2 regions of the Actinomadura sp. 3N508 genome follow, and region 1 is predicted to be linked to the other one. Evidence: predicted binding sites of a transcription regulator. Region 1 holds the regulator's gene; the other holds the start of a gene.

What was found. Region 1 encodes HspR, which represses chaperone genes until heat shock. Its sites were predicted from a motif close to ANTTGAGTCNNNNNGACTCAANT; they were not measured.
Region 2: a site for HspR is predicted at 13,195-13,217, ahead of lon (endopeptidase La). Genes of this name have one in related genera too.

The regions. Positions count from the first base shown of each region.
Region 1 is NZ_JBIRAX010000010.1:326,852-342,789, reverse strand. It holds gene ACH34S_RS31955 (acetyl-CoA C-acetyltransferase) at 1-841, opposite strand, end outside; gene ACH34S_RS31950 (3-hydroxyacyl-CoA dehydrogenase) at 984-2,552, shown strand; gene ACH34S_RS31945 (MFS transporter) at 2,542-4,047, opposite strand; gene ACH34S_RS31940 (TetR/AcrR family transcriptional regulator) at 4,166-4,903, shown strand; gene ACH34S_RS31935 (CU044_5270 family protein) at 4,933-6,138, opposite strand; gene ACH34S_RS31930 (RNA polymerase sigma factor) at 6,131-6,739, opposite strand; gene ACH34S_RS31925 (hypothetical protein) at 7,016-7,549, opposite strand; gene ACH34S_RS31920 (class F sortase) at 7,734-8,384, opposite strand; gene ACH34S_RS31915 (hypothetical protein) at 8,385-8,954, opposite strand; gene ACH34S_RS31910 (DoxX family protein) at 9,541-9,990, opposite strand; gene dnaK (molecular chaperone DnaK) at 10,367-12,232, shown strand; gene grpE (nucleotide exchange factor GrpE) at 12,229-12,921, shown strand; gene dnaJ (molecular chaperone DnaJ) at 13,054-14,235, shown strand; gene ACH34S_RS31890 (heat shock protein transcriptional repressor HspR) at 14,240-14,686, shown strand; gene clpB (ATP-dependent chaperone ClpB) at 14,697-15,938, shown strand, end outside.
Region 2 is NZ_JBIRAX010000004.1:260,560-276,497, reverse strand. It holds gene ACH34S_RS16715 (LCP family protein) at 1-236, shown strand, start outside; gene ACH34S_RS16710 (hypothetical protein) at 298-594, shown strand; gene ACH34S_RS16705 (hypothetical protein) at 705-863, shown strand; gene ACH34S_RS16700 (hypothetical protein) at 1,080-1,238, shown strand; gene ACH34S_RS16695 (glutathione peroxidase) at 1,343-1,831, shown strand; gene ACH34S_RS16690 (oxidoreductase) at 1,969-2,883, shown strand; gene ACH34S_RS16685 (methylated-DNA--[protein]-cysteine S-methyltransferase) at 2,906-3,448, opposite strand; gene ACH34S_RS16680 (DUF6493 family protein) at 3,513-6,233, opposite strand; gene ACH34S_RS16675 (SWIM zinc finger family protein) at 6,230-7,609, opposite strand; gene ACH34S_RS16670 (hypothetical protein) at 7,725-8,081, shown strand; gene ACH34S_RS16665 (DUF3817 domain-containing protein) at 8,130-8,459, shown strand; gene ACH34S_RS16660 (GNAT family N-acetyltransferase) at 8,567-9,496, shown strand; gene ACH34S_RS16655 (MFS transporter) at 10,165-11,436, opposite strand; gene ACH34S_RS16650 (MFS transporter) at 11,727-13,022, opposite strand; gene lon (endopeptidase La) at 13,253-15,649, shown strand; gene ACH34S_RS16640 (VanZ family protein) at 15,765-15,938, shown strand, end outside.

The DNA of each region.
Region 1 (15,938 bases):
TGACGAGCGGGCGCAGCCCCAGCTCGGCGGCCCGCTCGGGCGTGGTCACGACGCAGGCGGCGGCCGCGTCGTTCTGGCCGCTGGCGTTGCCCGCGGTGACGGTCGCCTGGTCGTCGGCCTTGCCGAGGACGGGACGCAGCTTCGCCAGCGACTCGACCGTCGTGTCGGGGCGCGGGTGCTCGTCGGTGTCGACGACCGCGTCGCCCTTCCGCGACCGGACGGTCACCGGCACGATCTCCTCCGCGAACACCCCGGACCGCTGCGCGGCGACGGCGCGCTGGTGGGAGCGGACGGCGAGCTCGTCCTGCTCCTCGCGTCCGATGCCGTACTCGCGGCGGAGGTTCTCGGCCGTCTCCAGCATCCCGCCCGGCACCGGATAGTTGGCGCCGCCCGCGGTGACGCGGCCCTGCGCGAGCCCGTCGTGCAGTTCGAGGGACGGCCCGCGGATCCCCCAGCGGGCCTGAGTCGTGTAGAACGGCGCGTTGCTCATGCTCTCCACGCCGCCCGCGATGATCACATCGCTGGCGCCGGTCTGGATCTGCATGGCCGCGTTGACGACGGCCTGGAGCCCCGACCCGCACCGCCGGTCGAGCTGCACGCCGCCGACCTCGACGGGAAGGCCGGCGTCGAGCGCGGCGACGCGTCCGATGGCGGGGGCGTCGGAGGTCGGGTAGCAGTGCCCGAGGATCACCTCGTCGATCGCGTCGCCCGGCAGGCCGGTGCGCTCGACGAGCGTGCGGATCACGGTCGCGGCGAGTTCGGCGGGCGGGACGGTCTTCAGCACCCCGCCGAACCGGCCGATCGGGGTACGCAGCGGCTCGCAGATCACCGCGTCGCGCATGGTGGGCTCCTCGCGTCGTCTTCAGGCACCGCTTCAGGCACCGCGCCGTTTTCAGGCACTTCGCAGATTACGTCCCTGGATCGGGAGGGCCGCGGCCGGGCTTCCGCCTGGCGAGAGGTTGAATGCACGGGAGGCGGGGAGCGTGGAGCGGACGAGCGAGGAGGCGGCGACGGTGGAGCAGTGGGCGCGGCGGGTGACGACGGTCCGGGTGATCGGCGCGGGGGCGATGGGACGCGGGATCGCGCAGCTCGCCGCGGCCGGAGGGCTGACGGTGGAGCTGGCCGACGTCCGGCTGGAGGCCGTGACCGGCGCGGTCGAGCACATCGGTGGCATGTTCGACAAGCTCGTGAGCAAGGGACGCATGGCGGCGGACGAGGCGGAGCGGGCGAAGGCGCGGCTGCGTCCGGTCGGCGAGCCGCTCACGCCGTTCCAGGACTGCGATCTCGTGGTGGAGGCCGTCCGGGAGGACATGGCGACGAAGCGGGAGCTGTTCACCGCCCTGGAGAAGGTCTGCCCGGAGCACACGGTCTTCGTGACCAACACCAGCTCGCTGCCGGTGACGGCGATCGGCGCCGCGCTGGACGATCCGTCCCGGCTGGCCGGGCTGCATTTCTTCAATCCGGTCCCGCTGATGCGGCTGGTCGAGGTGATCCCGGGCGCTAGGACGGCCGAATGGATTCCCGGCGCGCTCACAGATCTCGTAAGGCGTCTCGGTCACGAACCGGTGCTCGCGCCAGACGCGCCCGGCTTCCTCGTCAACCACGCTGGGCGCGGACTGGTGACGGAGGCTCTGCAGATCCTGTCGGAGGGCGCCGCCCAGCCCGCGGACATCGACCGCATAGCGCGGGACGTCCTCGGCCTGAAGATGGGCCCCTGCGAGCTGCTGGACCTCACAGGCATGGACGTGTCGCAGCCAGTGATGGAGTCCATCTGGACGGGGTTCTACACAGAGCCGCGGTTGCGTCCGTCCAGGATCGCGCGGGCCCGGCTGGAGGCTGGCCTGTACGGCCGCAAGACGGGCGAGGGTTTCTACAAGTACGTAGATGGCGCGAAGCAAGAGCCGCCCGAAGCGAAAGCACCCGCAGCAGAAGCGCGCCCTGTCTGGGTACACGGCGACGTCCGGGAAGAGCTGGGCGCGCTGCTTTCGACGGCGGGAGTGGAGGTCGAGGCAGGGGACGAACCGTCCAGCCAGGCCGTGGTGTTCGTCGCCCCCTTCGGCCAGAGCACCATCACCGCAGCCACAGCCGAGAACCTTCCCCTAGAGCGCACCCTGGGAATCGACCCGTTCGGCGGCTTCTTCACGCGTCTCTCCTTGGCCGTCCACCCTGGCGTCGGCAAGGAGGCTGGACGAGCCGGTCTGGCCGCCCTCCTCGCCACAGGACGCCCTGTCAGCGTCGTCAGGGATGCGCCTGCCCCCGTCGCCCAACGCCTCCTGGCCTCGATCGTCAACGTGGGCTGCGGTATCGCGGAGCAGCGGCTGGCCAGTCCCGGCGACATCGACACGGCCGTGAAGCTCGGGCTCGGATATCCGCGCGGGCCGCTGGAGTGGGGCGAGCACACCGGGACGGCCCGCGTCCTGGACATCCTGCGCGGCCTGCACGCCGCGACCGGCGACCCGCGGTACCGCCCGAGCGGCTGGCTGGCCGAACGGGCGGCGCTCGGGCTCCCGCTGACCGAGACCGGCACCGTCCCGTCCGACCTCACACCTTGACGGTCTCGGTCTCCGCCGCGCGCTCGACGGCGACCGGGGAGCCCGGAAGCCGGCGCAGGACGAACGCGGCAAAGATCGCCGCGCACAAGGTCGCGCCCCCGGCGGCGAACGACCCGACCGACACGGCGTGCGCGAACGCGTCCCGAGCAGCGTCCGCAAGGCCAGGGTCACCCGACGCGACGGCCCCACCGAGCGAATCCCGCGCAGCCTCCGGCGCGCCGTCCGGCAGGGCTCCGGCATAGGCGGCAGAAATGATGCTGCCCAGAACAGCGACACCGAGCGCGCTGCCGAGCTCCTGCCCGGCATCGTTCACCGCGGACCCGACACCGGCCTCTTCACGGGGCACGGCCGCCATCAACGTGCTGTAGGCGGCCGGCGTCCCGAGCCCGGCCCCGAACCCGAGAACGACGAGCCCCACCGACAGGGCCATATATCCGTCATCCGGCCCGGTGAGCCCGATCGCGCCGAACCCGGCCGCGAGGGCGACGAACCCGCCCACGAGCGCCGGACGAGCCCCGAACCGCGCCTCCATCGACGCCCCCAGCCCGTTCCCGACCGCGGCGGAGACGGCGACCGGCAGCACCGCCAGCCCGGCCTGGAGCGGCCCGTAGCCGTACCCGAGTTGGAGGAGCTGCGTCAGCGCGAACAGCACCCCGGCCAGCGCGAACGAGAACATCGCGATCATCACGGCGGCACCGGAGAAGTCGCGGCGGCGCAGCAGGCGCAGGTCGAGCATCGGCTCCGGGTTGCGGTGCTGCCACCGCACGAACAGCCCGAGCGCGACGACGGCGGCGGCAAAGCCCCCGAGCGTCCGGACCCCGGTCCAGCCGTGCTCCGGCCCGGAGATGACGGCCCACACCAGCGTCGCCATCCCGGCCGTGGACAGGACGGCGCCCGGCACGTCCGGCCGCCGCCGAGGGCCGCGCGACTCGGGAACCAGCACAAGCAGCCCGACCACCGCGACGATCGTGATCGGGACGTTCACCAGGAACACCGACCCCCACCAGAAGTGCTCCAGCAGGAGCCCGCCCAGCGTGGGCCCGACGGCGATCCCGATCATGGACGTCGCGCCCCAGATGGCGAACGCCTTGGTGCGCTCGTCCGGCCCGAACACCTGCGCCATGATCGACAGCGTCCCCGGCATGAGGAACGCGGCGCCCACGCCCATCAGCCCGCGCATCGCGACGAGCTGCGCCGGGTCCTGCGCGAACGCGGCCAGCAAGGAGCCGGCGCCGAAGACCGCGAAGCCGATCAGCATCGCGCGGCGCCGCCCGTGCCGGTCGCCGAGGCTGCCCGCGGTGATCAGCAGCCCGGCGAAGACGAGCGAGTAGGCGTCGATCACCCACTGGACGTCGGAGGTGGTGGCGTCCATGTCCCTGAGCAGGGACGGGATCGCCACGTTGAGGATCGTGTTGTCGACCACGACCACGAACAAGCTGAGGCACAGCACCGCGAGGATCTGCCACCGCCGCGGATGCGGTTCAGGCTGCGTCATCATCCACTCCCACCACTCGTACACTGTTCGAGTTTTCTCGCACACTGTACGACGAGACTCGTACACCGTTCAACCCCCGGTACTATGTACGAGACGAATCGATGACGAGGGGCAGGCGATGGCGGAGAACGCACCGGTGTCCGTCTGGACGCGTCCGGAACGACCGCGGCGCGACCAGCCGACGCTCAGCCGCGACCAGATCGTCGACGCGGCCATAGAACTCCTCGACGCCGAGGGCCTGGCCGGGCTCAGCATGCGGCGGCTCGGCACCCGCCTGAACTCCGGCGCCACCTCGGTCTACTGGCACGTCGCGAACAAGGACGAGCTGCTGGAGCTCGCCCTGGACCGCGTCATGGGCGAGGTGACCGCCCCACCACCGCACGGCACGAACGGCGCGAACAGGACGAACGGCTGGCGCGCGTCCGCCACCGCCTACGCGCACAGCTACCGCGCGATGATCCACCGGCACCCGTGGACGGTCACGCTCTTCGGCAGCCGTCCCATGATCGGCCCGAACGCCACCCGCGTCCTGGACGAGGCCCTCGTCGCGTTCGGCGCCGCCGGCTTCACCGGTTTCGACCTCGAATACGCCTGGTCGCTGGTGGTCGACTACGTCATCGGCGCCGCCGGGAGCGAGGCGAGCTGGCAGCGCAACCAGGCCGGTGTCACCGCGACCGACTGGGTCGAGATCCTCGGCCCCCACCTGGCCCGCATCGGCGACGACCGCCCCGCCGTCTCGGCCCACATCCGCGACGTCTGGACGAACGAGACCGGCGACATCCTCGAAGGCCGCTTCGAGTTCGGCCTCGCCTGCCTCCTCGACGGCCTGGAAGCCCGAAGGCCCCCCGCCCCATAAACCGGGCGGAGGGCCGAAAGACACCCTGATCAGAAGGGCAGCTCAATGGGCGGCTTGGGCTTGGTGTCCGTCCACCCCATATCGCGGACGGCCATGTAGTCGATGACGAACCCGGGCCGGCGGTCCTTGTAGGGGCCGCCGGGCTTGGTCAGCACGTACTGCGAGGCGAGCACCTCACCCGTCTCCTTGTCGAACACGAGCTCCTTGCGGGCCTGATAGGTCCCCTGCCGCTCGCGCGGCGTGCCGGACTCGCCGGTGACCTCGACGGTCCTGCTGGCGGACGCCAGCGCCACGCCCGTGCGGCCGAGCGGGTCCTTGACCTCGCCGATCGCCGCCACACCGGGCACGTCGGCCGCCGCGCGCATCAGCCCGGCCCGCACCTTCGGCGGAACCGGCGAGTTGGCGATGAGCCCGCCGACCGCGCCGAGCTTCGCGAAGGAGTCGAACTCGTGCTTGGGAAGCGGCCCGCGCTCCTTCTCCAACTCCTTCAGTTTCTCAGGCGACGGCACTCCCACCGCACGCCATTGCAGGGCCTCATCGGTGAGGAACTTCTCGGCGAGTTTCTTCGGATCGGTCGGCAGATTCTGCAGTTCCTCGGTGGTCATCCGGGCGTACCACGTCCCACCGCCCGAAGGGTCGGAATGGTCGGTCTCCCACCCCATCTTCTCCACCGTGTTCAGGGTCAGCCATTTGTCGCCCGACCACGCCCTGATCTTCACCGGGGACCCGGCCTTCCTCCACGCCGCCGCGTCCGCCGGCGTCTGCGGCCGGGCCGGAATCATGCGCCACGCACTGCCCGTCGCCGACTTGGGCTCCGCGCCGGCCCACCGGAAGGCCTCCGTGTGCGCACCGACGATCACATAAGCGCCCGTCCTGGCCGGCACCACGTACGACTGGCCGCTGACGTCATCAGAGAACCAGTACTTGCCGATCTCCTGCTTCGCCGCATTCTCCGCCGCGACGAGAACGGCCGCCTTCCCGAGGTCCACCTCCGGGCCGACCCGCGCGACGCCACCGCCCCCGGCCGGATCGCCGGCCCCCACGGCCGCGACCGCGACCGCGGCGGCAGCGCCCACGGCCACCACCCCGACTCCGGCCGCCTTGACCCGCCACCCGAACCGGGCGCGCCGCCGCGGCGCCTCCCCGAACATCCGGGCCCTGGCCTCGGCCGTCTCCTCCATCGTCGGCGGGGCGGGCTCCCCGTACGCCCGCTCGACGACCCGCAGCTCATCCATGCCCATCCTCCAGATCACGCATCGGATTCGTCCCGCCGAGCGCTTCGCGCACCTTCCTGCGAGCCCGGTTGAGCCGCGAGCCGACCGTCCCGTAGGGGATGTCCAGCGCGGCGGCCACCTCCTGGTGGCTGAGGTCGGCGAGCGCCACGAGCAGCAGCACGTCCCGGTCACCGCCCGACAACCCGGCGATGGCCCCCGCGAGGCGCCCCCGCAGCCCCTGGGCGCTGACCTGCTCGTCGACCCGCTCCGCGTGGCCGGCGTCCGGCACGCCCCCCAGCCGCTCCCGCGCCCGCAACCCGCGCACCTCGGCCCGCCGATGCTTGCCGATCACGTTGGTCGCGATCCCGTACAGCCACGTCCGGACGGCCGCCCGGGACGCGTCGTACCGGCCCCGCCCCCGGAACGCCTCCAGAAACGTCTGCGACGCGACATCGGCCGCCGCGTCCGGCCCGAGCCGCCGGGCGGCGTACCCATGGATCTCCGCGAAGTACGCATCGAAGATCTCACCGAACCGCTCGGGCTCGCGGAGGGACGACCGCAGAACGGCGCTGTCGTCCACCCGCCCCATCGGCGGGTCCGCGGTAAGGGGCTCCCCAGTCATGCGCTGCCTTTCCGTAACACGAACGGCGGTCACCCACGTATCACCCGAACCCCTCGACCACTTTCACGACGGCGAAGATCTCGATTCGGCGGCGCAGGGACCGGTGGCCGCGATCAACCTCAGCTCGCTGCGCTCCGACGCGCTCATCCTCTTCGTCGGGCGTCCCACGTCCACTTCGGCCCCGTGTAAGAGATCGGCCCCGTGTAAGAGAAAGGCATCAAGCGAAACAGGTGGCCCCTCCGAGAGGGGCCACCTGCCTGCTGAGGCGACATCGATTCAGCGGTATTGGGGAAGTCTGAGCAGGCGGCGCGCGCCGGTGGAGTCGGCGGATCTGGCCACCCACACCGCGATGGCGATGAAGGCGACCTGCTGGGGGATCCGGAGCCACAGCGGCGTCGCCTCGGCGCCGTTGAGGGGGATGTCGTTGAGGGCCGCGTAGATGTTGGCCGGGAGCAGGAGCGGCAGCATGACGGCCAGGCCGACGGCGGCGCTCCAGCGGGTGCGGGTCATGACGAGCCCGACGGCGATGAGCAGTTCCAGGACGCCGGTCAGGTAGACCATGGCCAGGGGGAACGGCACGAACGGCGGCACCATGCGGGCGAGTTCCTGAGCGCTGGGCATGGACGCCACGCTGTCCGGCACGAAGCGCACGATGCCGGTGAGGACGAGCATGGCCGCCATCGCGTGGGCGGCGCAGGCCGGCCAGTCGGCGAAGCGGCGGACGCCCAGGGCGCCGAGCAGGCGCAGTGCGGGTGCGGCGATGACGAGGACGATGAACTCCACGCCGAGTGCGTTGACGAAGTCTTCCATGGGATCCGACCTCCTGGACCGGGCTGCATCCTGACACTGTCTAGATTGCGTCATCGAGGTCCATCTTGTCAATGACAAGATTGGGATCGAGGTTCGGCGGGCCTAGATCGCCGCGGGAAGCGGCCGGCACCAGAACGGCCGTCCCTCCAGAAGGAAGGACGGCCGTGGTGGTCGCACGCTCAGGTCAGGCGCTCTGCACCAGCTTGGCGTAGACGATGAGGTTGCTCTTGTAGTGACCGGTCGAGCTGTCGAACGCGCCACCGCAGGTGACCAGGCGCAGGGACGAGTAGTCGAGGGCTTCGGCGAACACCTTCTTGTGCGGGAAGGCGTTCTTGTCCACGTCCTGCTTGGAGGTCACCGCGAACGTCGCGGTGGTCCCGTCCTGACGGGTGACCTGGATCTGGTCGCCCTCCGTCAGCTCCTTGAGCCGGTAGAAGACGGCCTGCTTCTTGTTGGCGTCCACGTGGCCGAGGATCACCGACGGGCCGTTCTCTCCCGGGGTGGGGCCGAGCTTGTACCAGCCGGTCAGGTTGGGACGGCTGAGCGGCGGCTCCTCGATGCGTCCGTCCGGACGCAGCCCCAGCTGGGACACCGGGGCGGAGACACCGAGCTTGGCGATGCTGATCGTCTTCGGTGGCGACTTGGGCATCGGCTTCGCGTCCCCTGCCGGGGTGGCTGCGGGCGTGGCCGGTGCGGTACTCCCGCTGCTGCCGCTCGCCGTGGTCGGCGGTGAGTCCTCGCCGCCGCAGGAGCCCAGCAGGAGTCCTATGAGCAGCGCGCCGGCCGCCGCGCCCATGGCGCGGCGACCGGCGGAGACGGTAGTGCGGTCCGCCACTCAGGAATTCTCCCGCCCGGCCCGGCGACGCAGCGCGAGCGCGCCCATGCCGGCTCCGGCCAGCGCGACGGCGGCGCCGCCGGCCAGCAGCGTCGTGCCGGAGCCGCCCTGGGTGCTGCCGTCACCGGTGTTGATCGGCCCGCTGGGGACCGGCACCGGCGTGGTCGGCTGCGACGTGGGGTTGGTGGCGGTCGGCTTCGGCGAGGGCTTCTTGCCCGGGTTGACGGTGATGGAGCCCTTGACGGTCTGCTCGCCGACCGTGCAGGTCAGGTTGACGGTGTAGGTCTTCCCGGGGACGAGGCTGGACCGGGTGGCCTGGGTGGCCTTCCACGTCTCGCCCGGCGTCCCGGTGAACGCCGGGACGGCGGTGAAGACGCGAATGGCCTCCGCGGCGTTGATGGTCGGCTTCTTCGTGCACTCGGTGATCGTGATCGTGATGGCCTGGCCCGGGGTGAACACGCGGGGGCTGACGTTGATCTGGGGCTGCTCCGCCGCCTGGACGGCGCCCGCCGTACCCAGTACCAGGGCCGTGGCCGCGGCACCGGCGGCCGCAAATCGGGTCAGGTTCATGTGTCTACTCCTCTTGGAGGGCTTGCTTGTTCGTCTTGCGGCCGAAGGCGCGATGTGTGATGGCCGCCCTGTTCGGCGCAGCATTCGCACCTCATCCGCGACACTCCCGTAGCCGCGGGCAGAAGTCAGGGTGTTGACAACGAGGCGTGATCATATCGGTGTTTGTCATGCAACGCACCTGATCAGGGACGGTTTCGTCCTTATCGGGCCAACGTGAGAACCTGGACGGCGGTTCGAGCGTCTAACGCGCAGCCGTTCGGAGCCACGGGCTCGGCCGGTGCAGAAGACCAAGCGAAAGGCCCCCGCACACACGTCGAGGGCCCTCAAATGAAGGGGAGCGGAGTCACCGCTCGCCGCTCTTGATGCGCGACGTCAACTCCCGCCGCACGGACACTGTGACGATCAACACAGGCCCGCCCAAATCCACCGGATCACGCATACACCCCTCCACCAGGAAGATCAGGAAGATGCCGGGGTTCAGGGTTTGCCAGATGTGGATGCGGTCGGCCGCATTTCGTCTTCCGGTGCGGGGGCGGGCGGATGTTCCGCCCGCCCCCGCTCCGCCCCCGGGTCGTGGGGTGGACGGTCACGCCGCGGTCTGGGATTCCCTGGACTCGGTGCGGCTGAAGATGAGGCCGTCGACGGAGAAGCGGCCCGCGCCCGCGAAGGCGAGCAGGATCGCGGCGCCGCCCAGGGCGAGGACGAGCTCGTAGCCGTTCTCGGCGACGAAGACGCCGTTGCCCTTGTGGACGAACCAGAAGGCCCCGGCCATGTCGATCGCGAGGAGCAGGCCCGCGATCGGTACGGCGGCGCCCACGATGAGCGCGAGGCCGGCGATGAACTCGACCCAGGTCGAGTAGTAGGCGGACAGTGACGCCACCGGGACGTCCATGCCCTCGAACATCTTGACCACGGCGCCGTGGCCCAGGTCGTTGATCTTCTGCCAGCCGTGCGCGACGAACACGACGCCCAGGGCGACACGTCCGATGAGCAGGCCGACGTCGGAGAGATAGGGGACTCGGGTCGCGGGGTTCATTGCGCGCTCCTGACTTTGTTCAAATCTGAACTAGGCGCGGAGGTTAGCACGCTCCAATGATCCATTCCAGGCCGAGTTCGCAGGTCACGAGCGGTCGATGACCGGCGCGGAGGAGAGGGCGTCCCTCCGGCGGGGGATGGAGCGGACGGCGGCCTCCTCCCTGGCGCCGATCTCTGGGCCAATGAAGGTGGATCGGGAACCGGAATAGGGCACTCAGACGTAGTGTTGGAGAGGTCGTCAGCAAAGTTGAGTCTGGGCGACTCAAGTGATTTGACAAGGCTGGGCCGTCCAGGCACGCTGGCCGACAGCAAGCAGACCGGCCGCACCCTGGGGCGACCGGGGCGCGATATCACCGGATACGACGGAGGACGAGAACATGGCACGTGCGGTCGGCATCGACCTCGGGACGACCAACTCGGTCGTCGCGATCCTGGAGGGCGGGGAGCCCACCGTCATCGCGAACGCGGAGGGGTCGCGGACCACGCCGTCCGTCGTCGCCTTCGCGAAGAACGGCGAAGTCCTGGTCGGCGAGGTCGCCAAGCGCCAGGCCGTGACCAACGTGGACCGGACGATCCGCTCGGTCAAGCGCGAGATGGGCACCGACTGGAAGACCAAGATCGACGACAAGGACTTCACCCCGCAGCAGATCAGCGCGTTCGTGCTGCAGAAGCTGAAGCGGGACGCGGAGTCCTACCTCGGCGAGACGGTCACCGACGCGGTCATCACCGTGCCCGCGTACTTCTCCGACCACCAGCGGCAGGCCACGAAGGAGGCCGGGCAGATCGCGGGGCTGAACGTCCTGCGGATCATCAACGAGCCGACCTCGGCCGCGCTGGCCTACCACCTGGAGAAGGAGAACGAGGCGACGATCCTGGTCTTCGACCTCGGCGGCGGCACGTTCGACGTGTCCCTGCTGGAGGTCGGCGACGGCGTCGTCGAGGTGAAGGCCACCAGCGGTGACAACCACCTGGGCGGCGACGACTGGGACCAGAAGGTCGTCGACTGGCTGGTGGAGCGGTTCAAGAACGCCAACGGCGTCGACCTGGCCAAGGACAAGATGGCGCTCCAGCGGCTGCGCGAGGCCGCGGAGAAGGCGAAGATCGAGCTGTCCAGCTCCACCGAGACGCAGATCAACCTGCCCTACATCACCGCGTCCAGCGAGGGCCCGCTGCACCTGGACGAGAAGCTCAGCCGCTCCGAGTTCCAGCGGATGACCTCCGACCTGCTCGAGCGGACGAGGGCGCCGTTCCAGCAGGTGCTGAAGGACGCGAACATCTCGGTCGACGGCATCCACCAGGTCGTCCTGGTCGGCGGCTCGACCCGCATGCCCGCGGTGTCGGAGCTGGTCAAGGAGCTGACCGGCGGCAAGGAGCCGAACAAGGGCGTCAACCCGGACGAGGTCGTCGCGATCGGCGCCAGCCTCCAGGCCGGTGTGCTGAAGGGCGAGGTCAAGGACGTCCTGCTGCTGGACGTGACCCCGCTGAGCCTCGGCATCGAGACCAAGGGCGGCATCTTCACCAAGATCATCGAGCGGAACACGACGATCCCGACCAAGCGGTCCGAGACGTTCACCACCGCCGACGACAACCAGCCGTCCGTGGAGATCCAGGTCTACCAGGGCGAGCGCGAGATCGCGGCGCGGAACAAGAAGCTCGGCACCTTCCAGCTCACCGGCCTGCCGCCGGCGCCGCGCGGCGTCCCGCAGATCGAGGTCACCTTCGACATCGACGCCAACGGCATCGTGAACGTCAGCGCGAAGGACCAGGGCACCGGGCGCGAGCAGTCGATGGTCATCACCGGTGGCAGCGCGCTGCCCAAGGACGACATCGAGAAGATGGTCCGCGAGGCCGAGGAGTACGCCGAGGAGGACCGCAGGCGCAAGGAGGAGGCCGAGGTCCGCAACCAGGCCGACACCCTTGCCTACTCGACCGAGAAGTTCCTGCGGGAGAACGACGAGAAGGTCCCCGCGGAGCTGAAGGGCGAGGTCACCGAGGCGGTCGCCGAGGTGAAGAAGGCGCTGGAGGGCACCGACGTCGAGGCGATCAAGAGCAGCGCCGAGAAGCTCGCCCAGGTCAGCCAGAAGATGGGCGCGGCCATGTACGCGCAGAACCCCGAGGGCGCGCAGGCCGGCGCCGACGACCACGGCCCGACGGCCGACGCCCAGGGCGGTGAGCCGCAGGACGACGAGGTCGTCGACGCCGAGATCGTGGACGAGGACAAGCCGAAGGGTGATGCTTCGTGACGACCTCTCCCGATGAGGGCGAGGAGAAGGAGGGCCCGGTGATCCGCGACAAGCGGCGCATCGATCCCGAAACGGGGAAGCTCCGGGAGCAGGCGGCGGAGTCGTCGCCGGCCCCGGAGGCCCCGGCCAACGGGGGCGCCACGGTCACCGGCGAGGAGCTCTCCTCGCTCAAGACCCAGCTGGCGGAGCGTCTCGCAGACCTCCAGCGGCTGAAGGCCGAGTACGACAACTACCGCAAGCGCGTCGAGCGCGACCGGGTCGCGGTCCGGGAGCAGGCGCTCGGGCAGGTGCTGTCCGAGCTGTTCCCGGTGCTGGACGACATCGGCCGCGCCCGTGACCACGACGAGCTCACCGGCGGGTTCAAGTCCGTCGCGGAGAGCCTGGAGGCGATCACGGGCAAGCTCGGCCTGGAACGCTACGGCGAGAAGGGCGAGCCCTTCGACCCGGTCGTCCACGAGGCGCTCATGCATTCGTACTCGTCGGAGGTGACCGAGGAGAGCGTCGTGGACGTCCTCCAGCCCGGGTACCGCATCGGCGAGCGGATCCTGCGGCCCGCGCGCGTGGCGGTGGCCGAGCCCGACCCGAACGCCGAGGACGGGAAGCCGTCCGAGGCCGAGGACGCCGAGAGCACCGAGGCCGAGAACACGGCCGAGGCGGACAAGGCCGACTCGGGTGACAACGACGAATGAGCCCCTGGCCTTCGCCGGGGTTCCGGGGGATCGTCTCCCCAGCGGGAACCGCGGGCCCGTCCCGTCCGGGGCGGGCCCCGCGGGGTCGCGTGAAGACATGTGGCAAGTGGCGATAGCAGAGAGCGGGGCGCCGTGAGCACCAAGGACTACCTGGAGAAGGACTACTACAAGGTCCTCGGTGTCGCGAAGACGGCCTCTCAGGAGGAGATCAAGAAGTCGTACCGGAAGCTGGCCCGCAAGTACCACCCGGACGCCAACAAGGGCGACACCGACGCCGAGGACCGCTTCAAGGAGGTCTCCGAGGCCTACGACGTCCTGTCCGACGACAAGCGCCGCAAGGAGTACGACGCGGTCCGGTCGATGCCGGGCGGTTTCCGCGGCCAGCAGGGCGGCGGGTTCCCGTTCGACCTCGGTGACCTGTTCGGGCAGGGCAGCGGCGGCGGCACCGGGACGCAGACCGGCGGCGCGGGCGAGCGCATCGGCGACCTGTTCGGCGGCCTGTTCGGCCGGAGCGGCGGCACCCGCACCACCGGCACGGGCACGCGGCGCGCCCGCCGCGGCGCGGACGTCGAGACCGAGGTCACGCTCTCGTTCGGGCGCGCGATGAACGGCGTCACCGTCCCGATCAAGCTGACCAGCGAGGCGGCGTGCAACGGCTGCCGCGGCACGGGCGCGAAGGCGGGCACCGTCCCGCGGGTGTGCCCGAACTGCGAGGGCACCGGGCACGAGACCCGCAACCTCGGCAGCTTCGGGTTCCAGGAGCCGTGCAAGGAGTGCCACGGCCGGGGCCTCGTCGTCGACGACCCGTGCCCCATCTGCCACGGCAGCGGCCGCGCGACCGGCACCCGCACGATCCAGGCCCGCATCCCGGCGGGCGTCGCCGACGGCCAGAAGATCCGGCTCAAGGGCAAGGGCGCCCCGGGCGAGAACGGCGGCCCGCACGGCGACCTCTACGTCAACATCAAGGTTCGGCCGCACCCGGTGTTCGGCCGCAGCGGCGACAACCTGACGCTGACCGTCCCGGTGACGTTCCCGGAGGCGGCGCTCGGCGCGGAGATCCGGGTGCCGACGTTCCAGGGGCAGCCGGTCACGCTGAAGCTGCCGGAGGGCACCCCGAACGGCCGCAAGTTCCGCGTGAAGGGCCGCGGCGCGACCCGGCGGGACGGCACGAAGGGCGACCTGCTCGTCACCGTCGACGTCCAGGTGCCGCAGAAGCTCGACGACCAGGCACGGGAGGCCCTCGTCCGGCTGCGCGAGTCGGGCTCGGGCGACGATCTGCGTGCGGACCTCGTCCAGCAGGCCAGGCAGGAGTGAAGCCATGAACCCCTTTGGCGACGACACGCCGGTCTATGTGATCTCGGTGGCGGCCCAGCTGTCCGGGCTGCATCCGCAGACGCTGCGCACCTACGACCGGATGGGCCTGGTGTCCCCCGGCCGTACGGCGGGCCGCGGGCGCCGCTACTCGATGCGCGACATCGTGATGCTCCGCGAGATCCAGCGGCTCTCCCAGGAGGAGGGCATCAACCTGTCCGGCATCAAGCACATCCTGGAGCTGCAGCGCGACAACGTGCGGCTCCGCGAGGAGCTCGCGAAGGCGCACGCCGCGCTGGACGAGCTCGCCAACGAACTCGAATCGACCCGTGCCGTCGCGGCGCGGCTGGCGCAGCAGCGCCGGCACGGTGAACCGGAGGGCACTCCCGGCGCCGACCTGGTGCCGATCAGGCACACCAGCGTCGTCGTCTGGCACGAGCGCAACCGGGAATAGGGGGACCGGGGTGGACTACAAGCTCACGCAGAAGAGCCAGGAGGCGGTGTCGGTCGCGGTCCGGCGGGCCGCGGCCGAGGGACATCCCGAGGTGGAGCCGCAGCACCTGCTGGCCGCGCTGATCGTGCTGACCGACGGCACCGCGGTGCCGCTGCTGGAGGCCGTCGGCGCCGACTGGAAGACGATCAGGAGCCGGGTCGAGGAGCAGCTCGCCGCGATGCCGAAGGCGCAGGGCTCGACGGTCTCGACCCCGCGCCTCTCGGGCCAGCTCCAGCGCTCGATCAACACGGCGGCGAACCGGGCGAAGCAGCTCGAGGACGACTACGTCTCGACGGAACACCTCCTCGTCGGCCTCGCCACGGACGGCGGCCCCGCCGCGGGCCTGCTCAAAGAATTCGGCGCCACGCCCCAAGCCCTGCTGGACGCGTTCGAGAAGGTCCGCGGCCACGCCCGCGTGACCAGCGAGAACCCGGAGGGCACGTACCAGTCGCTGGAGAAGTACGGCGTCGACCTGACCGCCGCCGCGCGCGACGGCCGCCTCGACCCCGTCATCGGCCGCGACCCGGAGATCCGCCGCGTCGTCCAGGTGCTGTCCCGCCGGACGAAGAACAACCCGGTGCTGATCGGCGAGCCCGGCGTCGGCAAGACCGCCGTCGTGGAGGGCCTCGCGCAGCGGATCATCGCGGGCGACGTGCCCGAGTCGCTGCGCGGCAAGAAGCTCATCTCCCTCGATCTCAGCGCGATGGTCGCGGGCGCGAAATACCGCGGCGAGTTCGAGGAGCGGCTGAAGGCCGTCCTCAACGAGATCAGGCAGAGCGAGGGGCAGGTCGTCACGTTCATCGACGAGCTGCACACCGTGGTCGGCGCGGGCGCGGCCGAGGGCGCGATGGACGCGGGCAACATGCTCAAGCCGATGCTGGCTCGCGGCGAACTGCGCATGATCGGCGCGACGACCCTCGACGAGTACCGCGAGCGCATCGAGAAGGACGCCGCCCTGGAGCGCCGCTTCCAGCAGGTCATGGTCGGCGAGCCCACCGTCGAGGACACGATCGCGATCCTGCGCGGCCTCAAGGGCCGCTACGAGGCGCACCACAAGGTCCAGATCAACGACTCGGCGCTCGTCTCGGCCGCCACGCTCTCCGACCGCTACATCACCTCCCGCTACCTCCCCGACAAGGCGATCGACCTGGTGGACGAGGCGGCCTCACGCCTCCGCATGGAGATCGACTCGCGCCCGGTGGAGATCGACGAA
Region 2 (15,938 bases), on a different contig from region 1:
CCAGCAACTTCCTGGTCGACGACGGTGACCACCTGCACCATCTCGTCCGCATGATGTGGGCGATGAAGGGCGTCAGCGGCAAGGACGGCGTGACCACCACGGTCCCGATCGGCGGCGGCGGCAGCTCGGCGAGCGCCGGGTCCTACATCACCTGGGACAAGGCCAAGGCGTCCAGGCTCTTCGAGGCCCTCCAGCAGGACCAGGAGATCCCGAAGGACGTCATCACGAAGACGTGACCGGGATTGGCGCGCGGCCGCCCGGGGGATTGGCGCGCGCCCGCCTGGTTAGAGTCGGGTCATGCCGGATGTGACGCCGGACGGCGCCGCCAGCCTGGACGAGCTGCCGTCCAAGGAGCTGTACGAGCGTGCGATGAGCCTCGCGAAGGAGCGCCGCGACGTCGGCTTCCTGTGGGAGCTGCTGCGCGCGATCCCCGCCGCCGCGGCGGCCACGGGGGAGGTCGACCGCGCCGAGTTCGACCTGTTCCACGGCCTGTCGCTGCTGGAGGAGTTCACGCACGCGGGGGAGGGCGAGCTGGCGGACGCGCTCCGTCCCCTCTACATCGAGTACCTCACCGCCCACGCCGGGGAGACCTGAGCGTCTCATGGCCAAGGAGACCTGACCGTCTCATGGACCGCCCTTGATCGTCGTTCGGGGCCGCTCGGGCATCACCCTCCGTAGGCTATTGATGGCGGAGGGTGGTTGAAATGAACAAGAAGCATATGAAGATCGTCGCTATCGCCTTCACGGCGTGGTACGTGATCAGCAGACCCGAGGGGGCGGCGACCCTCGTCAACAACGCGCTGAGCGGGCTCGGCACGGCCGCCGAGTCGTTGTCGCAGTTCATGAGCGCGATCCCCAGCTGACGGACCCCGCCAGGGTCCGCCGTGGGGGCGTCCCGCCGCACCCCCCGGTACCGGCCGCTGGAGCCCCGTGCCCGCGATGGCACGGGGCTTCTTCGCGCGCGGGCAGCAAGCCGTGGCCTCGCGTCAAGTAAAATCGCGCTTTGCGGGCAGACGCGCCTGGGCACAATGTGATCGGGTCAGTTGTGTCGTTGCGCTACAACCAGGGACGGCGTACGGATGTTGAAGAAGAACGCGCGCTATATTGCCATCGCCTTCGTTGTCTTCTACTTGCTGAGCTCCCCCACGGACGCGGCGGCAGTGGTCAACAACGCCTTCAGCCAGCTGGGCAACGCGGGCAACCAGCTCGCCGCCTTCGTGAACGCCTTGGGCACCTAGCCCGGCGCAAGGCGCACACACTCGCGTAGAACGGACACACGCGCGTAGGCGGGTACGTAAGTGGGACGGCCGGTCGCCGGGAGTGATCTCCTAGGATCGGCCTCATGTCTGTCTTCGATGTAGAGATCGACGGCCTGAGCGGCGGGTCCGCCGACCTCGGCCAGTACCGGGGCAAGGCCGTGCTCGTCGTCAACGTCGCCTCCAAGTGCGGCCTCACCCCTCAGTACTCCGGGCTGGAGCGGCTGCAGGAGCGGTTCGCCGGACGCGGCTTCACCGTCCTCGGGGTGCCCTGCAACCAGTTCATGGGCCAGGAGCCCGGCACCCCCGAGGAGATCGCGGAGTTCTGCTCGACGACCTACGGGGTCACGTTCCCGCTGACCGAGAAGGTCGAGGTCAACGGCGAGGGGCGGCACCCGCTGTACCAGGGCCTGGTCGGCACGCCCGACGCCGAGGGCCACACCGGCGACATCCGCTGGAACTTCGAGAAGTTCCTCATCGGCCCGGACGGCGCGGTCGCCGCGCGCTTCGCGCCGCAGGCCGAGCCCGAGTCCGCCGAGGTCGTCGCCGCCATCGAGAAGACCCTCCCCGCCTGACACGCGCGTCCGGACGTGCCCCTCCGGGCGGGAGGGGCACGTCCGGCGGCTGTGAACCGCGCCACATCGGGCCGCCCTTGTCCTCTATTGGCATCGCGTCTAACTTGTGAAGTCGCGATATGACGTGGGAGGTGCCCATGGGAGGGTGGACGGCCGGTGACATCCCCGACCTGAGCGGCCGGCGGGCGATCGTCACCGGAGCCAACAGCGGCCTCGGCCACCACACCGCGCTGGAGCTCGCGCGGCGCGGCGCGTCCGTCGTGCTGGCCTGCCGCAGCGCCGAGCGCGGCCAGGCCGCCGCCGACCGGATCAGGGCCGCCGCGCCCGCCGCCGACGTCGCCCTCGGGCCGCTCGACCTGGCCGACCTGTCGTCGGTCCGGACGTTCGCCGCCCGGTACGGCGACGTGCCCCTCGACATCCTGGTCAACAACGCCGGGGTCATGGCCCTCCCGCGCCGCGCCACCGCCGACGGGTTCGAGATGCAGTTCGGCACCAACCACCTCGGCCACTTCGCGCTCACCGGGCTGCTCCTGGACGCGCTGCGCGCCGCTCCGTCGGCCCGCGTCGTCACGCTGACGTCCGGATTCGCCTGGACGGGCCGCCTGCGCTTCGACGACCTGCAACGCGAGCGCCGCTACGGCAAGTGGGCCGCCTACGGCCAGTCGAAGCTCGCGAACCTGGTCTTCGCCAAGGAACTCGACCGGCGCGTCCCGGACCTGACCAGCGTCGCCGCCCATCCCGGCTACGCCGCCACCAACCTCCAGCAGACCGGGCCCAAGATGCAGGGCAGCACGCTCATGGAGCGGGCCTTCGGGCTCGGCAACGCGCTGATGGCGCAGTCGGCCGCCGCGGGCGCGCTGCCGTCCCTGTACGCCGCGACGGCCCCGGACGTTCAGGGAGGCGCCTGCTACGGTCCCCGCCTGCTCCAGTACCGGGGCGCACCGGTCAAGGTGGTCACGCCGCCGCATGCGGGCCGCCCGGGCATAGGCGAGCGCCTCTGGCAGGTGTCCGAAGACCTCACGTCCGTCACGTACGCGCCCGCGCGCACCTAGCGCTCGGGAGCGGACGGGCGCCTCACGGGGCGCGGGTGATGTCCCAGTCGAGGGTGGCGGGCAGCGCGCCCTCCATCGTCAGCAGCCAGCGCTTGACCTCGACGCCCGAGCCGCCGCTGTAGCCGCCGAGCCCGTTCGAGGCGACGACGCGGTGGCACGGCACGATCAGCGGAATCGGATTGCCGCCCATCACCTGCCCGATGACCTGCGCGTGGACGCCCGTGCCGCTCCGGTCGCCCAGCTCGCCGTAGGTGACGACCTGCCCGTACGGGACGGACTCGTACAGCGTCGAGAGCACCCGCCGCTGCACGTCCGACGTCAGCCGCCAGTCGATGGGCACCTCGAAGTGCTTCAGGTCGCCGGTGAAGTAGTCGCGCAGCGCCGACAGCACCGGGGCAAGGCGGTCCGGCGCCTCCACCACCGGCAGACCGGCCGCCTTGGCGGTGCGGGCGCGGGCGGCGGGCGTGTCGCGGAAGTGCAGCGACACGACCCCCGTCCCGGTCTCGGCGACGAGGAGGCGTCCGAGCACGGTGTCGACCGTGCCGAACGCGAGGGTCTCGGTCATCGTTCAGCGCTCCTTCCCGGCGCGTCCAGCGTCCCACGCGGGTCCGTCATCGGGCCCATGTCTCCTATGAACACCGGGGAGGGGACTCACGTTGCGAGGGACCGTCGAGCGAAGCTCGTCCGTTGAATGGCGGCGGGTGGGGCTGGAGGACGGTCCTGTGGAGGCGGGCGGACTCCTTCACCAGGCGGCTGGACCCGCCACGGGACGCCACCTCCGCGACGGCCGGGATCGTGCCCCGCGCGCCGGTGAGCTCGGCGAGGCGGGTGGCCAGCGCGAGCAGGTCGGGCACCCCGGCCCTGGCCCGCTCACCCGGTCCGGGAAGGGCGTGCGGGAGGGCGGCGGCCAGCACCGTCCACACCTCGGCGTGGGCGCCCGCGTCGGCGGCGGCCGTGAGGGACTTCACGATGCGCGGGACGGTGATGACTCCGATGGCGGCGAGCCGCCCGAGGGCCGTGCCCGTCTCGGCCGCCGGGAGGCCGCCCCGGCCCGAGAAGGCGAGGAACGCCTCCACGGCGGTGGCGCGCTCGTGCTGCTCCCGGTTCGCCAGCGCGCAGGCGAGGAGCGTCCCGACGGCGGTGCCCGCGGGCCCGTCGCCCTCGGCGAGGTCGAGCATGACGGTGCCCTGGCCCCAGCCCACGTCCTCGGTGCCCACGAAGTAGGGGAGCAGGTGCGCGGCGGCGACCTCCCGGTGGGACGGCATCACCGACGGCCAGTACCCGGTGAAGGCGTTGTAGATCGAGCCTTCATGGTCCGTCCAGGCGTCCCTGGAGACGGCGCAGATGCGGGCGACGTCGGTGTCGCCGGGCACGTCCACCGTGGACACGACATAGGCCGGGTGCGGGAGGCCGTGCTCGGCGAAGGACGTGATGGGCTCGTCGGGGAACGTGCACTCGACGTCCGGGTCGGCGAGACCACCGGTCGCCAGCCAGGACGCGACCGCCCGGCCCGCATCGGACGCCAGCCCCTTCGCGCGCGCCACCGCGGCCGGGTCGACCTCGCGGGGGAGGCGCAGCATGGCCTGCGCCAGGTCGGCCCGGCCGGGCTCGGCGCCCGCCTCCTCCAGCCGTTCCAGGCGGGCGACCAGGACGTCCGGGTCGACGTGCCCGCTGCCCTCGGTCGGCGTCGCGAGCAGGACGGGCACCTTCCCGAGCACGGACACGATCTCGTGCCGCCGCCAGGCGAGGAACCGCTCCATCCGCGGCATGACCCCGCTCCCGAAGATCCGGGGCTTGCCCTTGACGAACGCGGCGCGCACCTCGCCCACCCGGGCGGGGGTGTCGTCCGGGAACAGGAGTCTCCGCACCGGGAACTGGATCCAGCTTCTCCGGACGTAGGTGCGCGAGGCCGGCCGCCGCAGATTCTCCAGCAGCCACGCCGCGCGGTCGGAGCAGGCGTCCCGCAACGCCTTCCCGGTCCCGTCGAAGTCGCGGAAGGCGAACTCGACGAGCGCGGCCAGGAAGCGCTCGGTCACGGGCCACTTCTCCTCGGCCGCGATACTGGCGATGAACTCCGAGGCCACTTCGTCGAGCGACCCGATCGGAGCGAGCGCCTTGCGGGGCGTGAACGGCGGCGGGGCCGGGAGCGGCTCGGGCTCGGGCTCGGCCGCGGCGACCTCTCCGAACGCGGCGGCGATCGCCTGGCGCAGGTCGGCCGGGAGTTCGGCGGCGGCGTCCCGGACCTCCGCGCGGACGTCGCCGCCCGCCAGGGACGCGTGCTTCACCGCGATCTTCACGGCCCGTTCTCGCAGGTCGAGCGCCTCGGAGGTGAAGACCGCCGAGACTGCGCGCAGCGTCGCGTCGACCCGGTCGCGGGCGCGGGCCGTCCGGTCGAGCCAGGTGAGCGCGGCCCGGACGAGCTTCTTCTCCGGGCGGAACAGCAGCGCGCCCGCGGCCTCCTCGAACAGCGCGCCGTCGAGGGCCCCCAGGTCGTCGGCCCGGCGCACCTGCCGCAGCGCCGTGTCCGCGACGGCCGGCGGCGCGACCGGCAGGAGCCGGACGTAGTCGCGCACGCGGGCCGCCACCTCCTCCCCGGTGGGCGCGAGCTCCTCGTGCAGCCCGACGAACCAGCGGAGGTTGTGGGCGGTGCCACCGCGCAGGAAACGGCTGATGCAACCGTCCAGGAGGGCCGTGCGGTCGAGCCGCCCGGCGTGCGCCAGGTCGGCGAGCCCGGCGGCCCAGGCGCCCTTGCGGGTCTCGTCCTGCTGGGGACGCGCCGCGTCGAAGGCGAGCGCCGCGCCGACACCGTCCACCTCGAAGAGCCGGGGGACGAGCGCCTCCAGAAACGGATCTTCCGCGAGCCTGCGCGCGCTGCCGCCCTCCTCCACCCACCCCACCACGAAGCCGTCGGACACCGGAACGACACCGGCGGACCTGGCGAGCGCGGCCGCGATGTGCCAGTAGGTCCAGAACTCCTCGGAGGTCTTCAGCCGGGCGGCGATCCGCTGCGCGACCTCCGCCCGCCACTCGTCCGGGCGGGAGGACGTGAGGTCGCACAGCAGCGGGCAGTACTTGTCCTCGTCCCACCAGGGCCGCAGGTCCGCGCGGGTCATCCAGGCGGCAGCGGCGGCGGCGCCGCCGATCGTGCCCGCACCGGCCAGCAGGAGCGCCTGTGCCGTCAGCGGCTGGAGGAACCCGTGCGCCGACGCCGCGCGGAGCTCCTTCAGCGCGCCAGGCAGCTCCTTGGCCACGGCCCGCCGCCCGGGCTCGTCCAGCTCGGAAACCAGGCGCACCGCCCGTTCCAGAGCGCCGGAGCGGATGGCCTTGTGGAGGTCGTCCCACACGTTCATCGAGCGACCTCCACGGTGGCTTCGGCGCTGCGGCGGACGATGCGCGCAGCCAGGACGTGCTTGCACGGCCCGCGCTCACCCCGATGATCGAACCACCACGGGCAGGTGCACGTCTCCCGGTTCTCCTCGAAGCGGACGTGCCGCTCGCCGCCATTGCTGAGGACGACCGCCGCGTCGTCGGCCGTGAACCGCACGGCGCCCTCCTCGACGAGCGCGCGCGCAGAGCGCAGCCGCGGGTTGAGGTCGGCCACGCGGGCGGGGTCGTAGGGGAGTTCACGGTGGAAGAACGCGGCCTCCGCGGCGTCGAAGCCCACGCGCCCCGACGTCCCCAGCTGCGTCAGCGCCGCCTTCGTCCGCGCCGGGCTGAGACCGGACCGCTCGGCCAGCAGATCGGGCTCGACGCGCGGCTCGAAGGACAGCAGTGCGACGAGCAGGTCGGCGTCTCCGGCGGCCTCGTCGGCCGAGAGGGCGTCCAGCACCGCGCCCTCACCGGAGAAGCCGCGCGAGTGCCGGGGGGACAGCGTCAGGACGTACCGCATCCCGGGCAACTCCAGCTCCCAGACGCTCGACAATGGGCCGTCGACACCCTCAGGGGGCGGTCCGTAGATGCGCAGTGCTCGCGCGAAGCGGAGCAGCGGCATCATCGTCCGCAGGCGGTCCGGCCCGGCCAGGCACACGGCGCCGGCGGCGGGGCGTGGCACGAGCCGCAGCGTCCGCCCGGCGGGAACGGCCCACAGCGTCTCGCGCTGCCCGCGCGGCATCGAGCGCATGAACCGCACCGCGTCCGTGGCCTTCAGCTCGGCGCGCAGGTCGAACCCGGCCGTGATCACCTGGACCTCGGCGAATCCGCGCAGCCACCGGTCGGGCAGCGGCACCTTCTTCTCCACGACGGCGCCGTCCATCGTGGTCACGGCCAGCTCCTCCGCGCCGACCGCCAGATGCAGCGGATCGGACCCGCCCACCCGGGCCAGGGCCTCGCGCAGCGGGCCGTTCACGTCCACGTTCGTCGTGCCGCGCTCGTGCACGTCGCCGTCCATCGCCGGCTCCAGCACGTCCAGCCGGGCGTAGACGCCGCCGCAGGCCGAGAACGACTCCATCCGGAGCCGGTCGCCGTTGCAGGTGACTACGGGGTCGCGGAACGAGGTGGGGCGCGGCTGGTGGTAGCGGGTCTGCGCGACGTCCGCCAGGGCCAGCAGGCCCGCCGCGGCGGGCGCCGCCTGCGTGAGCACGCCGCTGAAGAAATGCGGATGCGGTTGCGGCCCGCTGGTGGTCGTCCCGCCGGACGTCGACAGGCCGAGAAGCCCGCCGTCCAGCCCGGACGGCCGCGTATACGTGTAAGCCTGTGCGGCCCCTGCCGCCACGCTGGTGCTAGCCATGCCGAGAACGTAGAGCCGCCTACCGACAAATTCCTGGATATTCCGCTGATCAGGCGATCTGGCCTGGGGCGGGGTCGTGGACGGGTCCCGCGCGCCCGGGGGTAGGCTCGGGGGCGTGCGACGGTTCCTCACCCCTGGCTGGATCGGGCTGCACGTGCTCGCGATCGTGCTGTGCGGCACGTTCCTCGGCTTCGGCTGGTGGCAGTACGACCGGGCACAGGGCGGCAACGACCGCAGCTGGGCCTACACGTTCGAATGGCCGATCTTCGCGCTGTTCGTGATCGTGATGTGGGTCAAGATGATCCGCGACGAGCGGTCGGGCGCCGCCCCGGCGCCGAAGGTGATCGAGGAGCCCGCCGAGGCCGAGGTGAAGCGGGAGATCATCCGGCGGCAGGAGGAGGAAGATCCGGCGCTCGCGGCCTACAACCGCTACCTCGCGCGGCTCAACTCCCAGAGCGGCCGGCGCGGCTGACCCCGCCGCATGCGGGCCCTTGTGGGCCGTCGACGAAAGGTGTGTTCTGTGGAAGGCGCGGTGACCCGGTACCGGATCCTGGCGCTGGTGGTCGGCACGCTGCTGGTGCTGCTGACGATCGGCATGGTCCTGAAGTACGGCCCGCCCGACGAGCCCGGCCTGGCGGGCGTCGTCGCGCCCGTCCACGGCTTCCTCTACATGGTCTACCTGCTGGCCGCGTACGACCTGTGGCGGCGGGCCGGCTGGCCGCTGGGCAAGATGGTGCTCATCGTGCTGGGCGGCATCGTCCCGCTGATGACCTTCTACGTCGAGCGGCGGATCGTCCAGGACGCGCGGGCGCTGCGCGCCGCCCAGGCGAAGGCGGAGGCGAGCGCCTGACCGCGGCGCGCCTGACCGTCGCGCGCGCCTGATCGTCCCTCCGGACTGGAAAAACGGCCTGCCCGTCGCGTAATGTTTGACTGAGTCAAACGTTAGGAGGGTCAGGCATGGAGGTGACCGACGGGGACATCGGCACGGTCCGGGCGTTCAACCGGTTCTACACCGGCGTCATCGGAGTGCTCGGCGAAGGGCACGTCCAGACCCCGTACTCCCTGACCGAGGCACGGGTGATCTTCGAACTGGCACAGCGCGAGGACACCGAGGTCCTCGCCCTGCGCCGCGACCTCGGCCTGGACGCCGGCTACCTCAGCCGGCTGCTGACCCGGTTCGAGGCCGACGGGCTGGTCGCGCGGGAGCGCTCGCCCGGCGACGCCCGCCGCCAGGTCGTCCGGCTCACCCCGCGCGGCCGCGAGGTCTTCGCGATGCTGGACGAGCGCTCCGTGACCGAGATCCGCGGCCTGCTGGACGGGCTGCCCGCCGCCGACCGGGGGCGCCTGCTCGCCGCGATGCGCACGATCCACGGCGTCCTCGGCGACCGGCCCCGCCGCCCGGCCGGCGACGTCGTCCTGCGGCCGCTGCGCCCCGGCGACCTCGGCTGGATCGTGGAGCGCAACGGCGCCCTCTACGACGTGGAATGCGGCTGGGACCGCACCTACGAGGCGCTCGTCGCCAAGGTCGTCGCCGACTACGTGGACGGTCACGACCCGGAGCGGGAGAACGCGTGGATCGCCGAGTCCGGCGGCGTCCGGGTGGGCGGCGTCTTCTGCGTCCGCCGCGACGACGACGTCGCGCAGCTGCGGCTGCTGCACGTCGAGCCCGAGGCCCGCGGCCTGGGCGTCGGGGCCGCGCTGGTCGGCGAGTGCGTCCGCTTCGCCGCCGAGGCCGGATACACGGAGATGATGCTGTGGACGACGGCGCTCCAGCGTCCGGCGCACCGTGTCTACGAGCGCGCCGGGTTCGTCCTGGAGGAGGAAGAGGCCCCGGTGGCGCGCTTCGGGGACGTCGTCCACGGGCAGGTCTGGCGCAAGAAACTGTGACCGGGCCCGTGGGGGCTTTCGCGCCTCCACGGGCCCGGCTCCGCAGCGATCCCTTGATGTGCTGCGCAGGCGGCCGGGACGGGGGTCGGACGGAGTTCCGGCCGCCTTGGATTCACCGGCATGACGCCGGCTGGTGCTAAGGACCGATTCCCACCTCCCTTCCACTGCCGGCCGGGCGGGGGTTCCGCTCGGTGGACGGGGGAGGGCGCCGTCGCGGCGCCCGGAAGTCTGGGGCCGGGCCGGCGGCACGGCTGGAGGGTGCCGCTGGCCCGGCCATGGGGGACGCCGGCGCCGCGGGGGCATGCGGCACCGGGGTCCGGGAGTGGCCCGGGATGACAGGGGAGCGGGGCGCGGGCGGTCCGGCTGGCCCGGTACGGCCGAGAACCCGAGGTGTGCCGCCGGGCGTCCCCGTCGCGGCGCCCGTTGGGGGACGGCGCCTGCCGCGGGGGGACGAGCCGTGGACGCCCTCGGCCGTACGGACCGGGCCGCGCGGGGGGAGCGCCGGCCCGGTCACCTTCTCGGTACGCCGCATCCGGGCCCCCTCCCGCATCTCCACCTGGGGCTTTGCCGCCCCGATGATCTTTCATTCACGCTTAGTCACTAACTCGTTGCGGTAGGTACCCTCGCGTCATGCGCACGTAAACCGGAGCCGTCGCAAAGAATCGTGATCAAGAACGGGACTTTGCCTCCGCATTGCCCGTGATGTCGCCGGTCGCCTCAGATGTCTCCGCCGCCCCACCGGGACGATGCAGGAGATACCGGGTCAGCCCCACCGCCGCCAGGACGGCCAGGAGCGCGCAGACGCCCGTCCAGCCGAACCGGCCGTACGCGGCGGCGCCCAGCCAGGACCCGGTGCTCCCGCCCAGGAACGAGCACGTCATGTAGGCGGTGTTGATCCGGCTGCGGGCGTCCGGGCGCAGCGCGAAGATCCGGGCCTGGTTGGCGATCGTGCCGGCCTGCAAAGCCACGTCCAGCAGGAGCGTCCCGGCGGCCAGCGCGACGAGACCGGCCATGCCGCCGAGCCCGCCGAACGCGAGGACGCCGGCGGACGCGAGCGTCCCGATCATGACGGCCAGGCTGACCGGATCGGAGCCGCGCCGGTCGACCTGCCGTCCCGCGTGCGGCGCGGAGACCATGGTGGCCGCGCTGACCAGGGCCAGCAGCCCCACGGCCTGCGCGCCCAGGCCGTACTCCGGGCCCGTCAGGTACAGCGCGACGCCCGTCCACACGGCCTGGAAGCCGCCGAAGATCGTCGCTTGGTAGACGCAGGTCCGCCGCAGGCCGGGCTCGCGGCGCAGCAGCCGCAGTGGCTCGGCCAGCAAGGCGGGGTACGGCTGCCGCGAGGTCGGCACGGTCGCGGGCAGCACGAACGTCAGCGCCGTCGCCAGGCACAGCGCGACGGCCGCGGCGACCAGGTAGGGCGCCCGCCAGCCGAGCCACTCGCCGATCATCCCGCCGAACGTGCGGGCCAGCAGGATGCCGCCGACCGACCCGGACATCAGCGTCCCCATGACCGCGCCGCGCCGGTCGTCCGCGACCAGCCCGGCCGCCATCGGCGCGATGACCTGCGCGACCACGGTCGTCACCCCGACCAGCGCGCTCGCGCCGAACAGGCCGGGCAGCCCGCCCGCGCCCGCCGCGCCGAGCAGCCCGATCCCGGTGACGCCGAGCAGCACCGCGATCAGCGGCCGGTGCGGGAGCCGGTCGCCGAGCGGCACCAGCAGGAAGTTCCCCGCCGCGTACCCGAACTGCGCGGCGGTCACCACCAGCGCGGCCGAGTCGGGCGAGACGCCGAGACCGGACGCGACGAGCGGGCTGACCGCCTGCGGGAAGTAGAGGTTCCCCACGGCGACGCCGCAGGTCAGAGCCAAGAGAAAGATCATCCGGCGGCTGAGCCCGCCGCCGGGCCGTGCGTCCGCGGACGCGACGGAAGAGGACACGAACGCTCCAGAAGGTCGAGCCGCGGGCGAAAGCCGCGCAAGCAAGAACGCACGCCGAGCGGAGCTCGTCGATTGAATGGTGGTGGGCGGGGGCTGGAGGACGGTGAGGCGTTTTACCTCGCTCGGGCTCGCCTCGGCGTCGAGGAGCGCGCCGCCGGTCAGCCGGTGCCGCGCTCCGAGGCCGAGGCGCCCGTCGTGACCTTGCCGAGAACCATGCGCACGATGAGCCTCCCGATCCGGAACGTCCAGCGCGACGCTCGCACGCCACATCACCGTCCCGCAACGCGTTTTCAGCCGGGAGCCCGGCGGGCGGTTCGGATGGCGTGGTCGCTCAGCGTCCGCCAGGCGGCTGCGGTGAGCGTGGCGGTGCAGGCCAGGCCCAGCCAGAAGGGTGCGGTCAGGCCGAAGCGGTGTGCGAGGACGCCGCCCAGGATGGCGCCGAGGAACATGCCGCAGTTGGTGACCAGCCGGTAGGCGCTGTGCACACGTCCAAGCAGATGAGCGGGGACGATCTGCTGGCGCAGCGAGGCCCCGATGGTGGAGAAGACGACCAGATGAAGGCTGAGCACCGCGAACAGCCCACCCGCGATGATCGCGCTGTGGGTCAGGGCCAGCCCGAGGTGGACCACCATCTCGACGATCAGACCGGCGCGCAGTGTCGTGCCGGTGCCGAGCAGGCCGGTGATCCGACCGGCGGTCAGGCCTCCGATGACTCCCCCCACGGCTCCGGCGGTGAGGAGGAACCCGTAGCCGGCCGGGCCGACGCCGAGCCGTTCGCGGGCGATGAGGACGGCGATGGAGAACACCGCGCCCAGTCCCAGGTTGGACAACCCGACGGTGACCGACATGGTGCGCAGCAGCCTGTGGCGTGCCAGCCAGCCAAGTCCTTCGCAGATCGCGCCGTGGATGGACGTGTGCGAAGGTCCGGTCGAAGCGCTGAGCGACCGCTGTGCGGCTCTGGTGGGCAGCGCGCTGATCAGGATCGCGGCGGTCAGCAGGGCGAGGGCGTCGACCGTGAAAGGTGCCCATGCCGCCATGGCGAACAGCACTCCGCCGAGCGGTCTGGCGAGGAGTTGCTGGCTGAGCACGGCCGCCGCCTGGAGCCTGCCGTTCGCGCGTTCCAGTTGGGCGGTGTCGACGAGGGATGGCAGCAGCGCTACGGATGCGTTCTCGAACAGCAGGCCGACGCAGCCGACCGTGAAGAAGGTCGCGTAGAGCAGCGGCAGTGAGGCGTGCCCGGCGGCGGTCGCCGCGGCCAGGAGGCCCAGCGCGGCGGCGCGGGCCAGGCAGGCGGCGACCATGACGCGGCGGTGGTCCAGCCGGTCGACCAGTGCTCCGCCGGGGAGTGCGAACAGCATCAATGGAAGCTGATGGGCGATCATGAGCCCGGCGATCTGGACCGGGTCGCGGGTGAGGGAAGCGGCCAGCAGGGCCGCGGCGATCTGGGTGGTGCCGTCACCCAGTCCGGACAGGGTGCTCGCCGCCCACAACTTCGCGAAGGGGCGCCCAAGCTTCCTGCGCTGGCCCGACGTCCGGCGGGGCCCGGCCGAGTGCTGGCCACCGGTGTCCGGTCTGGGCTCGGCCATGCGGTGTATGACGCTGATCGTTCAGGGGCGGTTCGCGGGAGCGCGGGGAGGTGGTCATGTTCGGATTACTTTGCGGGCTCGGTGAGTTGCCTTGAGGGCGTCCGCGAGGTTGCCGGGGCGGCTTGATCGCTTAGAGCGAACGTTGCTGCGGAAACAAATTGCTGCTCCGTTTTCTTGAGTGTGGGTGACTCAACTTACGGTTGGGTCTCTAGACGGACTTGGAGCTGAGCATGAGCGAGACCCTGACGCTGCCGGTGCTGCCCCTGGACGACGGGGCCGTTCTGCCCGGCATGGTCGTGCCGCTGGACCTTTCCGAGAGCGGCGAGGTGCGCGCCGCCATCGAGGCCGCGCGGGCCGTGGCGCAGTCCAAGGGGCCGGGCATCCGGTCGGCGGCCAAGCCGCGGGTGCTGCTGGTGCCCCGGCTGAACGGGCAGTACGCGGGCGTCGGCACGCTCGGCGTGATCGAGCAGGAGGGGCGGCTGCCCGGCGGTGAGCCGGGCGCGGTCGTCCGCGGCGTGCAGCGGGTGCGGATCGGTACCGGGACGACCGGGCCGGGCGCGGCGCTGTGGGTCGAGGGCACCCTGATCGAGACGCCGCCCGCGTCCGGCCGCGCGCAGGAGCTGGCCAAGGAGTACAAGAGCCTGGTCAGCGCGATCCTGCAGAAGCGCGGCGCCTGGCAGGTCGTGGACATCGTCCAGCAGATCGACGACCCGTCCACCCTGGCCGACAACGCCGGGTACGCGCCGTACCTGTCGGACGAGCAGAAGATCGAGGTCCTGGAGACCCCGGACGTGGTGGAGCGGCTCACGCTGGTGATCGGCTGGGCGCGCGACCACCTCGCCGAGCTGGACGTGGCGGAGACGATCCGCAAGGACGTCCAGGAGGGCATGGAGAAGACGCAGCGGGAGTTCCTGCTGCGGCAGCAGCAGGAGGCGATCCGCAAGGAGCTGGCCGAGCTGAACGGCGACCCCGCCGACGAGGAGGACGACTACCGGGCCCGGATCGAGGCCGCGAACCTGCCCGAGAAGGTGCGCGAGGCGGCGCTGAAGGAGGTCGACAAGCTGGAGCGGTCGTCCGACGCCTCGCCGGAGGGCGGCTGGATCCGGACGTGGCTGGACACCGTCCTCGACATCCCCTGGAACGACCGCACCGAGGACGCCTACGACATCGCCGGCGCCAGGGAGATCCTGGACGCCGACCACGCCGGGCTCGACGACGTCAAGGAGCGCATTGTCGAGTACCTGGCCGTGCGCAAGCGGCGCGAGGAGCGCGGCCTGGGCGTTGTGGGTGGACGCAGGAGCGGCGCTGTGCTCGCGCTTACCGGGCCTCCTGGCGTCGGTAAGACGTCGCTTGGCGAGTCGGTCGCGCGGGCCATGGGGCGCAAGTTCGTCCGGGTCGCGCTGGGCGGTGTGCGGGACGAGGCCGAGATCCGCGGCCACCGCCGGACGTACGTGGGCGCGCTGCCGGGACGGATCGTCCGCGCCATCCGCGAGGCCGGCTCGATGAACCCGGTCGTCCTGCTGGACGAGGTCGACAAGGTCGGCGCCGACTACCGCGGCGACCCGACCGCGGCGCTGCTGGAGGTCCTCGACCCCGAGCAGAACCACACCTTCCGGGACCACTACCTGGAGGTCGAGCTCGACCTCAGCGACGTGCTGTTCCTCGCCACCGCGAACGTGGTGGAGGCGATCCCGGGGCCGCTGCTCGACCGGATGGAGCTCGTCCAGCTGGACGGCTACACCGAGCACGAGAAGGTCACCATCGCCCGCGACCACCTGCTGCCGCGCCAGCTCGACAAGGCGGGCCTGGAGGCGTCCGAGGTGGCCTTCGGCGACGACGCGCTGCGGCTGCTGGCGGCCGAGTACACGCGGGAGGCGGGCGTCCGGTCGCTGGACCGGTCGATCGCGCGGGTGCTGCGGAAGGTCGCCGCGAACGTGGCGCTGGAGAAGGCGACGCTGCCGGTCTCGATCGGCGCCGGCGACCTCAAGGACTACCTGGGACGACCCAGGTACACGCCGGAGGTCGAGCTGAGCAGGAACGAGCGGCGGACGGGCGTCCCCGGCGTCGCGACGGGCCTGGCGGTGACGGGCGCGGGCGGCGACGTCCTCTACATCGAGGCGTCGCTCGCCGACCGGGAGACCGGCGACACCGGCGTGACGCTCACCGGGCAGCTCGGCGACGTCATGAAGGAGTCGGCGCGGATCGCGCTCAGCTACCTGCGGTCGCGGGGCGCCGAGCTGGAGCTGCCGGTCGGCGACCTGAAGGACCGCGGCGTGCACGTCCACGTCCCGGCCGGTGCGATCCCGAAGGACGGGCCGAGCGCGGGCATCACGATGACGGCCGCGCTGGCGTCGCTGCTGTCGGGGCGGCCCGTCCGCTCGGACGTGGCGATGACCGGCGAGGTGTCGCTGACCGGGCGGGTGCTGCCGATCGGCGGCCTGAAGCAGAAGCTGCTGGCCGCGTCCCGGCTCGGGATCACCACGGCGATCGTGCCGAAGCGCAACGAGCCGGACCTTGAGGACGTCCCGGACGAGGTCCTGGAGAACCTGACGGTCTTCACCGTCAGCGACGTCCGCGAGGTGCTGGACCTGGCCCTGGAACCGGCCACCACGGCGATCGCCGCCTGACCGGCGTCGATCGCGCTCGCTCAACGCCCGCGCCGGGCCTCCGCCCGGCGCGGGCGTTCGGCGTGGGCGTCAGCGGCAACCCGGGTTTCGGGTCCGCCGTTATCCACGACCGTGCATGTTCGGTGACGCAGCGGGGAGCACGCGCCGGGTGTTGGCAGAAATGTGGCAGCGTGCAGAGCCGGGTCAGAAGTCCCCCTGGTACGTCGTGGCCTTTCGCGTCGTCGTCGTGGCGGTGGCGCTGGGCGTCCTCGGCGTCTTCTTCTATCTGGCGTTCAAACTGACATTGACG